Regions from separate parts of the Streptomyces sp. NPDC047002 genome, predicted to be linked through region 2. Evidence: riboswitches for the same ligand, from Rfam matches in the RefSeq annotation. Region 2 holds a riboswitch; each other region holds the start of a gene.
What was found. A riboswitch is a leader RNA that binds a small molecule or an ion and turns the genes downstream of it on or off. The one in region 2 is predicted to bind cyclic di-AMP.
Positions count from the first base shown of each region.

Region 1: another riboswitch for cyclic di-AMP. It lies ahead of AB0910_RS29700 (transglycosylase family protein); the one in region 2 lies ahead of AB0910_RS28355 (M23 family metallopeptidase).
Region 3: another riboswitch for cyclic di-AMP. It lies ahead of AB0910_RS10410 (C40 family peptidase); the one in region 2 lies ahead of AB0910_RS28355 (M23 family metallopeptidase).

Region 1 covers NZ_JBEYWC010000047.1:35,282-39,987, forward strand. The annotation lists gene AB0910_RS29695 (transglycosylase family protein) at 1-884, shown strand, start outside; cyclic di-AMP (ydaO/yuaA leader) riboswitch at 1,207-1,434, shown strand; gene AB0910_RS29700 (transglycosylase family protein) at 1,438-2,124, shown strand; gene eno (phosphopyruvate hydratase) at 2,505-3,800, shown strand; gene AB0910_RS29710 (septum formation initiator family protein) at 4,163-4,633, shown strand; gene AB0910_RS29715 (DUF501 domain-containing protein) at 4,695-4,706, shown strand, end outside.
Region 2 covers NZ_JBEYWC010000041.1:58,213-62,918, reverse strand. The annotation lists gene AB0910_RS28360 (aldo/keto reductase) at 1-143, opposite strand, end outside; gene AB0910_RS28355 (M23 family metallopeptidase) at 231-1,325, opposite strand; cyclic di-AMP (ydaO/yuaA leader) riboswitch at 1,784-1,940, opposite strand; gene AB0910_RS28350 (PP2C family protein-serine/threonine phosphatase) at 2,214-3,338, opposite strand; tRNA gene AB0910_RS28345 (tRNA-Met) at 3,664-3,737, opposite strand; gene AB0910_RS28340 (hypothetical protein) at 3,817-4,008, opposite strand; gene AB0910_RS28335 (hypothetical protein) at 4,116-4,328, opposite strand; tRNA gene AB0910_RS28330 (tRNA-Lys) at 4,490-4,563, opposite strand; gene AB0910_RS28325 (helix-turn-helix transcriptional regulator) at 4,668-4,706, opposite strand, start outside.
Region 3 covers NZ_JBEYWC010000008.1:9,725-14,430, forward strand. The annotation lists gene bioB (biotin synthase BioB) at 1-900, opposite strand, end outside; gene AB0910_RS10400 (8-amino-7-oxononanoate synthase) at 1,045-2,205, shown strand; gene AB0910_RS10405 (ATP-binding protein) at 2,441-2,866, shown strand; gene AB0910_RS10410 (C40 family peptidase) at 2,907-3,386, opposite strand; cyclic di-AMP (ydaO/yuaA leader) riboswitch at 3,390-3,572, opposite strand; gene AB0910_RS10415 (hypothetical protein) at 3,931-4,239, opposite strand; gene AB0910_RS10420 (ATP-dependent Clp protease proteolytic subunit) at 4,247-4,706, opposite strand, start outside.

The DNA.
Region 1 (4,706 bases), on a different contig from region 2:
GCGCGGGCCTGCCGCAGACGACGCCTTCGGGCGACGACGACGGCGACACCCTGGGCGACGTGGTCGGCGGCCTGCTCGGCGGCTCCGACGACTCCGCGACGCCCGACCCCTCCGCCAGCCCCGCCACGGGCTCCTCGGCCACCCCCGACCCCTCGGCGAGCACGGACCCCGGCGACGCGCCCGCCGCGTCCGACGACGCGCCCGACCCCTCCGCCACGCCCTCGGACGGTGCGAGCCCCGACGCGCCGGCGCACGGCGGCACCCCGTCGGACGCCACCCCGTCCGGTGGCAAGCACCGCGCCACGCCCCCCGCGACGCCAAGCGACGACAGCGGCTTCCCGTCGGGCGTCAGCCGCGACAACGACGGCGGGGTGCTCGCGCCCACCGGCGGCGCGGGCTCCGTGGGCAACGCCGACAGGCCCGGTGTCGTACGGGACGTCATCCGCATCCCGTTCGCGCCGCAGTACACCGGCGGCGACGCCCAGTCTCTCTGGCAGCTCCCGGCCCAGGGCCCGGCCCGGGCCACCGGGGGCCAGGCGGACGCCGCGAGCCCCGCGGCCACCGCGGCCGGCGGCGCGGCGGCGGCCGGCGGCAGGCACCGCGGCACGCAGCCCGCCGCGCACGCGTCGGGCACCTCGGCGCAGAAGCCCCCATCCGGGCGGCACGCCGCATCGGGTGACCCCGCGTCAGCGGACTCCGCCGCCGCGCACGGCCCCGGAGCCCGCCGCTACACGGTCCACGCGGGCGACAGCCTGTCGGGGATCGCGGCGAGCCAGGGCGTGAAGGGCGGCTGGCGCGCCGTCTATGAGGCGAACAAGGCGGCGCTCGGGTCCGACCCGAACCACATCGTCCCTGGCCAGACCCTGGAGCTCGGGGCCGGCTGATATCGAAGGGCAGATCGCGGCACAGCGCACGGGAGGCCATGAAGTGGCCCCCGTGCGCTGTCAGTTCGGCACCGTATGTCCAACTCTGTGAAAGTGAGACAAGCATCTCTTCGGGGTGTTTGGTCGAAATGGGCCGCCAGATTCGCCTGTTTCGGGGTTCACCTGGGGAAATGGGTCCATGCGGGTGAAGGATTTGGGCTTTACCGCCCTTATGTCCGTCTTTGAAGATCTGACAGTCGTATGTTTACGGTCTTCACCGCTCGCACCGCGGGCCCTGTCGACCGAAACGCCGAATCCTGCCGTCGGTCGACGGGAACAGTCGTCGCGTCACGCGCCGAAGGCAGGAGCGGGGGACCCAAGGTTCCGCCGCCGGACCGGGAAGGCCGTCCGTGGATGGACGGCCCAGCGGCCCGGCTTGGGGTTAAGCCGCGAGCGGCGCGCACAGCCTGTGCGCACCGCACGGACCACGCACCACGTGGTCCATCGCGACCGGGCAACTCACTGCGCCCGAACCCGACAGCTGACCTCGCAGGCGTCGGTGAGGAGATGCTCCATGCTGCGTTCCAGCAAGGCCCACAAGCACCGCCGCCCGTCCAAGGCCGTCCGTTACGCCACGCTCGCCGGTGTCACCGGCGCCGCAGTCGCGGTGCCGCTGCTCTCCGCCACGTCGGCGTCCGCCGCCTCGGTCTCCGAGTGGGACCAGGTCGCCCAGTGCGAGTCCGGCGGCAACTGGTCGATCAACACCGGCAACGGCTTCTACGGCGGCCTCCAGTTCACGAACTCCACCTGGGCCGCGTACGGCGGCACCGCCTACGCCTCGCAGGCCAACCAGGCCAGCAAGTCGCAGCAGATCGCGGTCGCCGAGAAGGTGCTCGCGAGCCAGGGCAAGGGCGCCTGGCCGTCCTGCGGCGTCAACCTGTCGGGCCCCGGCGGCTCCGGAGCGGCGCAGGCCGAGACGAGCCACTCCAGCTCGACCCAGCAGGCCCCGGCGCAGCAGAAGGCGCAGCAGCGCCCCGTGCAGCAGCACAGCGCCTCGCAGCCCGCGAGCCGCGGCACCGCCCGCCCCACCGTGATCAAGAAGGGTGACGGCGAGTACAAGGTCGCGTCCGGCGACACCCTCTCGAAGATCGCCTCGGCGCACCACGTCAAGGGCGGCTGGAAGAAGCTGTTCGACCTGAACAAGGACATCGTGAAGGACGCGAACGTGATCTTCCCGGGCCAGCAGCTGCACCTGCACTGACGGCCCGCGCGCCCCGCACGCGGACCCCGCGCGGGCCGCTCGGCCGGGCCCGCGGCAGCGGGCCCCGGCCGGCCTCCCGGCGGCCCTGCGGCAGGATCGGCGCACGCGGAGCGGCACGCACCATGGCGCACCTGCCGACACCGGCAGGCCCGAGCGGCCCGGCCCCACGGGGACGGGCCGCTCGGCCGTGCGGGGCCGGGCCCCGGGGCCACCCCCACGGCCTCGGGGCCCGGCCGCGGCCACTCGTCCGGCCGTGCCGCGCGCCGCCGCCCGGCGTGGGGACTGCCCGGAGCACCCGGCGGCGCCCGCGCCGGTTAGGCTCTTGGCGCAAGGACTACAGACGCAGACCCTGCGCTCCCCACGTCACTTCCCAGAAGGAGATGCTCGTGCCGTCGATCGACGTCGTCGTAGCCCGGGAAATCCTCGACTCCCGAGGCAACCCCACCGTCGAGGTCGAGGTCGGCCTCGACGACGGCAGCACCGGCCGTGCGGCCGTCCCCTCCGGCGCCTCCACCGGCGCCTTCGAGGCCCTTGAGCTGCGGGACGGTGACCAGAACCGCTACCAGGGCAAGGGCGTGGAGAAGGCCGTGCTCGCGGTGATCGAGCAGATCGGCCCCGAGCTGGTCGGCTACGACGCCACCGAGCAGCGCCTCATCGACCAGGCGATGTTCGACCTGGACGCCACCCCCGACAAGTCGTCGCTCGGCGCCAACGCCATCCTCGGCGTGTCGCTCGCCGTGGCGCACGCCGCCTCCGAGGCGTCCGACCTGCCGCTGTTCCGCTACCTCGGCGGTCCCAACGCGCACCTCCTGCCGGTGCCGATGATGAACATCCTGAACGGCGGCGCGCACGCCGACTCGAACGTCGACATCCAGGAGTTCATGATCGCGCCGATCGGCGCCGAGTCCTTCTCCGAGGCCCTGCGCTGGGGCGCGGAGGTCTACCACACCCTGAAGAAGGTCCTGAAGAACAAGGGCCTGTCCACGGGCCTCGGTGACGAGGGCGGCTTCGCGCCGAGCCTGGAGTCGAACCGCGCCGCGCTCGACCTCATCCTGGAGGCCGTCACCGAGGCCGGCTACGTGCCGGGCCGCGACATCGCGCTCGCGCTCGACGTCGCCGCCTCCGAGTTCTACAAGGACGGCAGCTACGAGTTCGAGGGCAAGACCCGCTCCGCCGAGGAGATGACGGCGTACTACGCGGAGCTCGTCGACGCGTACCCGCTGGTCTCCATCGAGGACCCGCTGCACGAGGAGGACTGGGCCGGCTGGAAGACCATCACCGACCAGCTCGGCGCCAAGGTGCAGATCGTCGGCGACGACCTGTTCGTCACCAACCCCGAGCGCCTCGCGCGCGGCATCGAGGAGGGCGCGGCCAACGCCCTGCTGGTCAAGGTCAACCAGATCGGCTCGCTCACGGAGACGCTCGACGCCGTCGAGCTGGCCCAGCGCAACGGCTTCAAGTGCATGATGTCCCACCGCTCGGGTGAGACCGAGGACGTCACCATCGCCGACCTCGCCGTCGCGGTGAACTGCGGCCAGATCAAGACCGGCGCCCCGGCCCGCTCGGACCGCGTCGCCAAGTACAACCAGCTGCTGCGCATCGAGGAGATCCTCGACGACGCCGCCGTGTACGCCGGCCGCAGCGCCTTCCCGCGTTTCCGCGGCACGGAGAGCTGAGACCCGCCCGTGTCACACCGTCCCCGGCCGCGGTCCCGTACCGTGTCCGGGGACGCGCACGTGCGCAGGGCGTGTACCGGGCGTACGACGGGTGACAGGGGAGTGTGGCCATGGCACGGACCGGAGACCGGGACGGAGCGCGTGACGGCGCAGGCGGCCGCCGCCCCCGTGACCGCGCACCGGGCCGCGCACCGGCCGGTGCGGCGGGCGTCCCGCGCGGCCGCGGACCGGCGGCGGGCGGCCGTGCGCCGTCCGCGCAGCCCCGCCCCGCGCCCGGCCGCACCACCCCGCAGGCGGGCGGCGGACGCCCGCAGCGCGGCGGCCGCGGCGAGGAGCGCTTCTCCACGGCCACCCGGCTCCGGGTGCTCGGCGAGCAGACCGCGGCGCGCGTCTACCGCTCGCAGAGCCGCAGGCAGGCGCACCGCTCCCGGCTGACAGGGCGCGCCGCCTTCCTCGCCCTCGTGCTGTGCACCCTCGTCGTCGCGCTCGCCTACCCGATGCGGCAGTACGTGTCGCAGCAGGGCGACATCGCGGACCAGCAGCGCACCGCGCGCGACGCCAAGGCGCAGGTCGAGAAGTTGCGGGACGAGAAGGCGCGGCTCCAGGACGACGCGTACATCGAGCGGCTCGCGCGCGAGCGGCTGCACTTCGTCATGCCGGGGGAGAAGGGGTACACGATGAACGCCCCCACCGCGGTCAAGCAGGAGCAGCAGGCGGTCGGGCCCGCCAACAGGCCCTGGTACGCGAACATGCTGGACGACGTCGACCACGCGGACGCGGCGGGCGCACCCCGGCCCCGCACCGGCGCGGCGAGCGGCGGCGCGGGACACTGAGGCCGCACCGGCCCGCGCCGCGCGGTCCCCACCACGAGCAGCAAGGCAGCACACAGCAGTCATGGACACCCCT
Region 2 (4,706 bases):
AGGAAGTTCCCGCCGCCCTCCGTGTACGCGTCGAGGACGTCGAAGGTGGCCCGCTCGTCGGCGCTCCAGCTGAAGACGTTGGCGCCGAGGCAGAGCGGGGAGACGGAGAGGTCGGAGGGGCCCAGAATGCGTCGATCAGTCATGCGTCCCATTGAACAACCCGCGCCCGTCCCCGGACATACCGCATGCGTCCGGGCCGCGCCCGCCGGGCCGCCAGGGCCACCCGCCCGTCAGGGCTTGAGTCCGTGGTCCTCGAGCCAGGGCCGCGGGTCGATCGCCGTGCCGCCCGTCGTGCGGACCTCCAGATGCAGGTGGGGGCCCGTGACGTTGCCGGTGGCGCCCACCCGTCCGATGACGTCGCCCGTGCTGACCTTCTGACCGACCGACACCAGCATCGAGGACTGGTGGCAGTACCAGAGCTCCTCGCCGTCGTCGAGCTTCACGACCGTGCGGTAGCCGTAGGCGCCCGCCCAGCCCGCCGAGGTGACCGTGCCGCCGTGCACGGCCTTGACGGGCGTGCCGGTGGGCGCGGCGAAGTCGAGGCCCGTGTGGTAGCCGGAGGACCACATCGGGCCCGGGTCCCCGAACTGCCCGGTGATCGTGTACGAGGTGACGGGGAGCGTGTAGCTCTTGGCCAGCTTCGCGAGCCTGGCGGCCTCGGCCTTCTTGGCCGCCTCGGTCGCCGCCTTCTTCTTGGCCTCGTCGGCCTTCTTCGCCGCGGCCGCCTGCTGCTTCGCGGCCTCGGCGCGCGCCGTGGCGACGGCCTCGGCCTCGGCGGCCGCCTGCCGGGCGTCGTCCGCGGCCTGCCGCTGCGCCGAAGCCTGCTGGAGAATACGGGCGCGCAGCGCCTCGCCCGCGTCGGTGGCGCCGTGCGCGTAGTCGGCGGTGGTCACGCCCGCGCTCGTCAGCGGCGCGCTCGCGAGGACGGCCGCCGGCGCGGGCGCCTCCTCGCCCACCAGGGAGTCGACGACCGGCAGCGAGGCTACGCGCTGCGGCAGGTGGTCGGTGATCGCGTCCGGCACGGATATCGCGACCGGCGCCCTGCCCTGCGCTGCCGCGATGCCGCCCGCGCCGACCGCGGCGATGACGCCCACGCCGAGCACGGTCGAGCTGCGGGCGAGCGCGTTGCGCTGCTTGATCACCCGGTGCTTGCCCCGCAGCGGCGAGATGGCCGTGGCCGAGCCCTCGGGCTGCCCCCAGGCCGCGCCGCCTTCTGCGGCCTCCTCGGGTCTCTCGAAGGAACCGACGCCCGCGGCGGCGGTGTCGCCCGTCGCGGGAAAGGAGCCCGTGTCCCCGTAGGCGGGAAAGGCCGCGGTGTCCTCCACGGCAGGGAACGCGCCCGTGTCGCCGGCCTCCCCGTACGCCGCGAACGCGCCCGCGTCCCCGCCCCGCACGCGGAAGGAACCGGCGTCGCCGAAGGCGGAGAAGGAGCCCGTGCCCCCGTGAGCGGCACCGGACCCCGCGTCCCCCACCGCGGCGAACGACCCCGTGTCCCCGTACTCGGCGAACGACCCCGTGCTCCCGTATGCAGGGAAGGAACCGGTGTCGCTCATCGCGGGAAACGCCCCGGTGTCCCCGTACGCGGGGAACGACCCCGTGTCGCCGTAGCCACCGCCGTACCCGCCCCGCGGGTCGAAAGCGGCGGTGCGGGTGACGTGTGCGGCCGGGGCGCCGGGGGAAGGCTGAGGGGTGGACACGCCGTGCGGGACGTACGGGGTGTGGGGTATGCCCGAGGCCGACAGGGCTTCCGGGGCAGGCTTGTTGGACGCCACGGGGGCGCGCTCCTTTCCTTCCTTCTCGCCTACCGGGTTAGCTGACGGGTTCGGAGCAGGAAGGTCTCCTACGGGCAGGGCGGACCGCCGAAGAGGCGGTGCGTCAGGCCCGATTCACCCCAAGGGTTGGTTCCCCGGTTCCCTCGCGGAATTCGGCGCGCGAGCACGGAGCCGCCGTGGGCGACGGCTGGGACGACCGCGCTGCGTTATCGAACGTTAATAGAGATCCGGCCGTTATTCCAAGCCGATCGAGATGATCGTCAACGACTCCGCAGCGGATCAACCAGGACAGATGGCCCCGCAATCGGGCGAGTTGACCCCGCTTCAGCGGGCACCCTCACACCCGGCCGCCCGAGCGGGCAACAGCCGCCGCCCCCGGCGCCCGCCCCCAGCAGTGCGGAGTGCTCGCACCTGGACACGCAGCGTTACAAGCCCCCGCGGTCACGGCGGCGGCACGACGCTCATGATCCGCCGCCGGTCCGGCTGGCCCGCCGTGGGCCGGTTCACAGCGAGCAGCGCCATGTCGTCCGTGCTGCCGCCCCCGGTGTGCACGCGCACATCGCCCACGACCGCGTCGAGCAGCTCCTCGGGGCCGGGGAAGATCCGGCCGCGCAGCCGCTGCGCCGGGTCGTAGAAGACCCCGTCGCGATCCCGCGCCTCCGACAGGCCGTCCGTGTAGAACAGCAGCGTCGAACCCGGCGGGTACGGGCTGGTGTCGGCGCGGTCGGGCCAGGAGGCCAGCTCCGCCATGCCGAGCGGCAGCGCGAACTGTCCCGGTACGAGCGTCGTCACGACGCCCGCGGCCTCCAGCAGCATCGGCTCGGGGTGGCCGCGGTTCAGCAGCCGCACGACGCCCTCGCCGCGCGGGATCTCCGCGAGCACCGCCGTCGTGAACGACTCCGCCGTCTCCGCCTCGGCGCGCCGGATGCCCTCCCTGGTCAGCGCGCGGTCAAGGCGGTGCGCGACGCCTTCGAGGGTGCGCTCCTGCTCCGCCGCCTCCCGGAAGGCGCCGACGAGCACGGCGACCGTCTCGACCGCGCCCATGCCCTTGCCGCGCACGTCCCCGACGATCAGCCGGACCCCGTGCGGGGTGTCCTGCACCGCGAAGAGGTCGCCGCCGATGAACGCGTCCTCCTGCGCCGCCTCGTACCGCGCGGCGATGTGCAGCCCGCCGATCTGCTCCGAGGGCTGCGGCAGCACCGCGCGCTGCGCCGCCTCTGCGATGATGCGCGCGGACGCCAGCCGCTCGCCGCTGCGGCGCACGATGCGGTTGATGCCGAGCGCGAGCGCCGAGACGACCACCACGGTGAGCAGGTCGCCCACCGCCTCGACCCGGCCGATCGTGCCGTCGTCGATGCGCAGCAGCACCTCGGTGCCGATCGCGATCAGCGCGATCACCAGAGTCCCGACGGGACCGAAGAACGGGGCCGCCACCATGGGCGCCGCGGCGAAGAACGGGGACGCGGTGAAGCGCGTCGGCGTCACCGCGTCGAAGACCACGCCGACGAGGATCACGACGAGCGGCAGCCAGAAGCGGAATCTGCTGGGCCGGGGCGTGGGCGCCACCTCGCCCCGCGCGGGCTCGCCATCGCGCCGGGCGACCCAGTCGCGCGCGATCCGGACGCCGCGTGGCGCCCTGCCGCCCCGCCTGCGCCGTTCACCCCGCCCCGTCTTCGCCACCAGTGGTCTCTTTCTGCCGGTCTCCTCGCCAAGGCTGCGGACGGTACCGCGCTGTCTCCAGGCTCGCCGCCATCGCACGCGACGGCGAATCGCCGTCGACCGACTGGCGTACCGCCCGGGGAGCGCCGGAGCGCGCCGCGGGGCCGTACGGGCCGGGGCCCCAACGCACCGAAGGCCCGGATTCCGGGGAATCCGGGCCTTCGGCCACAAGTAGCGGGGACAGGATTTGAACCTGCGACCTCTGGGTTATGAGCCCAGCGAGCTACCGAGCTGCTCCACCCCGCGTCGGTGAACACCACCCTACGCCATCCGGAGCACGCCCGGCGCCACGTTCGCCCCGGGCGGACGCCCGCGGGGGCTGCCGCTAGGCGGCGGGGACCACGTCGGCCTTGACCGCGGCGGCCCACTCGACCAGCAGCTCCTGATAACGCTCCTGCTCAGCGGGGGTGAGAACACGGCCGGCCCCGGCCCACAGAGCGCGGATGCGGTCGTTGACGTCGGCGGCAGACCGCGGGGAACCGGGATCGGCGACGGCACCGGACGGTGATGCGAACATGTGCCCAAGACTACGGGCCGCCACTGACAGTCGGCGGAGCGTGGAGGCGCGACCCGCGCACGTGTGAGGCAGCACACGCCGCCCGCGGGGCGCGGCAGGGGCGCAGGTCAGCGCGTGCCGTAGTCGTGGCCGAGCCCGCCCTGCCACTCCACCCACGAGGGGTCGTCGAGCAGGTCCTCCGCGTCCGGCAGCCCGGCCCGGCGCAGGAACTCGACCAGGTCGCCGTCCGAGTGGGCGAGACCCATGATCTGCCCGCGGACCGTGACCCGCCGGCCGCCCGTCCCGGACGCCCGGTGTACGACGATCGGTGCGTCACTCATGCCCCAAGCCTGCGACGAACCGGCCTCGCGCGCAGCCCCCTGGGCGTTTTGCCCACCGTGATTCTCAGGACTTCCACGCCGCCACTCCCGCCGCACGCTCCCCCGCAGGCACGCGAAAACCCCCGCGGCCGGTCCTGCGGGCCGGGCGCGGGGGCGTGACGTAGGCCGTGTGGGACTTGAACCCACAACCAACGGATTAAAAGTCCGCTGCTCTGACCAATTGAGCTAACGGCCCGCACCGCGAAGCATAGTCGGCCCCCGCCACGCGACATGCCCGAGACCGTGGGGCGTTGGCCCCGCACCGGGGCCGGGGGCCCTGCGCCGAGGACCTGGGGCGCCTCAGAACTGCTTGTACAGGTCCGTGAGGATCTGCCGGGT
Region 3 (4,706 bases), on a different contig from region 2:
GTAGTCGCCGAGGAAGATCGAGTTGACCAGGTGCAGCGCCAGGGGCTGGAGGGAGCGCAGGTGCACCTCGCGGCCGCCCGCGAGCCTGACCTCCACGTCCGGGCAGACGAACCGCGCCATCGCGAGGATCCGCAGGCAGCGCTGCGGCGTCAGGTTCCACTCCTCGGCGAGCGGTGTGCCCTCGAAGGGGATGAGGAAGTTCACCGGCACCGAGTCCGGGTCCAGCGCGCGCAGCGAGAACACCACGTCGACCAGGTCGGCGTCGCTCTCGCCCATGCCGGCGATCAGCCCCGAGCACGCGGAGAGCCCGGCCGCCTGCGCGCGGTGCACCGTCTCCACCCGGTCCGCGTAGGTGTGGGTGGTCGTGATGTCCCCGTAGGTGGATTCCGAGGTGTTGAGGTTGTGGTTGTACGCGTCGGCGCCCGCCGACTTGAGGCGCTCGCCCTGCCCGGCGGAGAGCAGGCCGAGGCAGGCGCACACCTCGACGCCCTCGTTCTCCTCCTTGATCGCCTCGATGGTCTTCGAGACGCGGTCGATGTCGCGGTCCGTCGGACCGCGTCCGCTCGCCACCAGGCACACCCGCTTCGCGCCGCCCGCGACCCCGGCCGCCGCGGCACGCGACGCCTCGTCGGGCTTCAGCCAGGTGTACTTGAGGATGTCCGCGGTCGACCCGAGCCGCTGCGAGCAGTACGAGCAGTCCTCAGGGCACAGGCCGGACTTGAGGTTGACGAGGTAGTTGAGCTTCACCCGCCGCCCGAACCACTGGCGGCGCACCTTTCCGGCCGCTGCCACCACGTCGAGCAGCTCGTCGTCGGAGGTCGCGAGCACCGCGAGGGCTTCCTCGCGCGTCGGCTGCTCGCGCCGCAGCCCCTTCTCCACCAGTGTCTTCAGCAGATCCATGAACCGATCCTCGCGGACGGCCGTCACGCGGTGCCAGGGTGGAAGCCACCAAAACGACCACTGCGAAGTGTGGACATGACCACACCTCGGGACGGTTTGCCTCCGGTTAGTGTCTGTGCACTGCCTACAAAAGGACCCGACGCCATGGCCCACGACCCCTTCGCCTGGACCGAGGAAGCCGCGCGCGAGCGGGAGGGCTCGGGACTCGTACGGGCCCTGCGGCCGCGCCCCGAGCACAGCGACGTGCTCGACCTGGCGAGCAACGACTACCTGGGCCTCGCCCGCCGCCCCTCGGTCACCGAGGCGGCCGCCGACGCCGCGCTGCGCTGGGGCGCGGGCGCCACCGGCTCGCGCCTGGTGACGGGCAGCACCGCGCTCCACGCCGAGCTGGAGCGCGAACTCGCCGCGCACTGCGGCTTCGAGGCCGCCCTCGTGTTCTCCTCCGGGTACGCGGCCAACCTCGCGGCCCTCACCGCGCTGACCGCGCGCGGCTCCCTGCTCCTCTCCGACGCGGGCAACCACGCCTCGATCGTGGACGGCTGCCGCCTCTCTCGCGCGCAGACCTCCGTCGTGCCGCACGCCGATCCCGAAGCGGTCGGCAAGGCCCTCGACGCGTACGGCGGCGGACGGGCCCTCCTCGTCACCGACGCGGTCTTCTCCGTGGATGGTGACGCGGCCCCGCTGCGCATGCTCGCCGACGTCTGCCGTACGCGCGGCGCCGCGCTCCTGGTGGACGAGGCGCACGGACTCGGCGTCCTCGGGCCCGGCGGGCGCGGGGCGCTGCACGCCGCGGGGCTCGCGGACGCCGGGGGGCGGCTCCCCGGCGGCGTCGTCGCCACGGTGACCCTCTCCAAGTCCCTCGGCAGCCAGGGTGGCGCGGTCCTCGGCCCGGCGGCCGTGATCGAGCACCTGGTCAACACCGCGCGGACGTTCATCTTCGACACCGGGCTCGCGCCCGCGGCCGCAGGCGCGGCGCTCGCGGCGCTGCGCTGCCTGCGGGCGGAGCCGCACCTCGCCGAGCGCGCGCGGGAGGTGGCCCGTACCCTGCACACCGCGCTGACCGCGGCGGGACTCCAGGCGGTCCGCCCGGAAGCGGCGGTGGTGTCCGTGCGGGCGCCCTCGCCGCACGCGGCCGCCGCATGGGCGGCCGGCTGCCGCCGCGCCGGCCTCGCCGTGGGATGCTTCCGGCCGCCGTCCGTACCCGACGGGATCTCCCGGATCCGGCTGACCGCACGCGCCGACCTCACGGACGGCGAACTCGGCCGGGCCGTCCGTACGATCGTCGAAACCGCGCCCGAACACTGAGCGTTCGCCGCCCGGGGCGGGGCCCGGCCGGTGTCGCGGGCCCACAACCGGCCGAGTATCGAACAGTTCACTGCTTCGGGCGACAGATGCGGCATATCCCGGCGAATGGGCGGGCCCGGCGGCAGCATGGACCGCACGCCGACGCGGGGCGGACCGCTCCGTCCGCGCCGCGCGTGCGACCCCGTGCCCGCACTCGCACCCGGGCCCCGCCCGGTGGAAAAGGGACAGCCCCGCCATGGCAGACCACCAGGAAGCATCCGTCACACTGCCGAGCGAGCCCGCCTCGGTCCCGGTGGCCCGCAGATATGTCGCAGAACTCCTCACGGAGTGGGGCCTCCCGGTGGAGGCGGAGACTGCTGAAACGGTCCGCCTGGTCGTCTCCGAACTTGTCACCAACGCGGTGCTGCACACCTTCGGTACCTCGCCCACCTTCACCGTGGACGTGGCGCTCGACCGCCACGAGCGCCTCAGGATCGGCGTCACCGACAGCCATCCGCGCTGGCCGAGGCGGCTGCCGGCGGCCGTGCAGCAGGACAACGGGCGCGGCATGGTGATCGTCCGCTGGCTGGCCGCCGAGTGCGGCGGGCGGCTCTCGGTCACCCCGACGCCCGAGGGCGGCAAGACGGTCTGGATCACGCTGCCCTGGGTGGCGGCGGCCTGAGGCCTGCCGAGCGTGCCGCCGCCACCGCGCGGGCGGCGGGTCAGGCCACGCGCCCGTACCAGACGTCCTTCGTCCAGATGTGTTCGAGCCGCACCGTGGAACCCGTCTTGGGCGCGTGCCAGATGCGGTCGTCGCCCGCGTAGATGCCCACGTGGTAGGCGTTCGAGCCGCTGTGGAAGAAGACCAGGTCGCCCTTGCGCCTGGCCGAGGCCGCGATGTGCTCGGTGCCGTTGTACTGCTGCTGCGTGGTGCGGGGCAGCGACGTGCCGGCCTTCTTGTACGCGTAGGCGGCGAGCCCCGAGCAGTCGAAGCTGTCGGGCCCCGCCGCGCCCCAGTGGTACGGCGCGCCCGCCTTGGACGCGGCGACGCTCACCGCCCGGACGGCGACGGCGGAGGAGGCGGCGTGCGCGTCGGGCTGGGCGCCGGGGGCCACCAGGGCGCCGCCGACGGCCACCAGCGTGAGGGCCGACACGGTGCCGGCCCGGGAGAACAGAGACGGGACATGAACCTGCGCAGTCATGCGCAACCCTTCGTCAGCCGCCTGTGAAGGATGGCCTGTCGGGTTCGGGCGCGAAGGTGCCCGGCCGCCGAAGCGGCTTCACCCCGAGGAGCGGTCGCGTCGCCGCGCCGTTCCGTAACGCTCGGGTCCTCCACTCCTGCCGATCCACTCGTGTCCGCACGAAGTCCGGTACGGCGGCAGGACTCGGCGTCCGCCCGGACCGCCTCGCCAGGTGACGAGGGCTTGCGACCTGTCGCAGGGATCGTGACAAGCCGCCCGCGGATTTCCGAGCCGAAACGGCGATATGTGAAACTCATCACAGTTGATCTGTTTGTGCGTATTCGCCAGGTCGGTGGGAGGCTCCGCGGACCGGATCCCGGGCGCGGGCCAGCGGTGGTGGGGGCCGCTCAGCGTGTACGCATCGTCGCGGTACGCAACCGGGGCGTGCGCCGCACCGCCGGGGACGACTGGTCCGAACGGGGCCGGGCCCGACCCGCCGATTGCGCCGTCCGGGGAGCCCGCAGGGGAGCAGTGCCCGGGTGCGGCGGCCGGGGTGACTCCGGGCTTACGCCGAGGTGTCGCGCGGCAGCGCCACCCGCCCGGCGCGCCGCTCGCCGTCGAGCACCCGCAGCGCCCTGGCGAGCGTGCCCGCGTGCAGCTCGGACTCGCCGCGCGTGTGCATGCGCGCCAGGGCGTCCCGCAGTTCCACGGTGCGCGCGGGCAGCGCCTGCGCGGCACGCAGCGCGGCATACGTGTCCCCTCCGCGCGCCGGGTTGAGGCGGCCGACCAGGTCCACGACGGCCAGATAGCCGTCCACCACGTCGCACTCGGCCCGGGTCAGCGCGGGCAGCGGCGGCAGCTCGGGCGGCAGCACCGGCCGCTCACCGCCCCGCGGGGGCGCCCGCGCCCGCCGAGGGTCCGGCGGCGCGGCGGTCGACGACATGGTCCACGAGCCCGAACTCCAGGGCCCCTGCTGCGTCGAGGAAGGTGTCGCGGTCCAGGCTCGCCTCGATGTCGGCCGCTTCCCTGCCGGTGTGGTGCGCCAGCGTCCGCGTCAGGAACGCGCGCTGCCTGACCAGTTCCTCCGCGTGGATCAGCAGGTCGGACGGCTGCCCGCGCACCGGCTCAGGGAGGGAGGGCTGCTGGAGCGCGATCCGCGCGCCGGGCAGCGCCATCCGCTTGCCCGGCGCGCCGGCCGCCAGCAGCACGGCGGCGACCGAGGCGACCTGGCCGAGGCAGGTCGTGCCGACGTCGCAGGAGATCGTCCGCATCGTGTCGTAGACGGACGACATCGCGGTGACCGAGCCGCCGGGTGAGTTGAGGTAGAGCGCGATGTCCTGG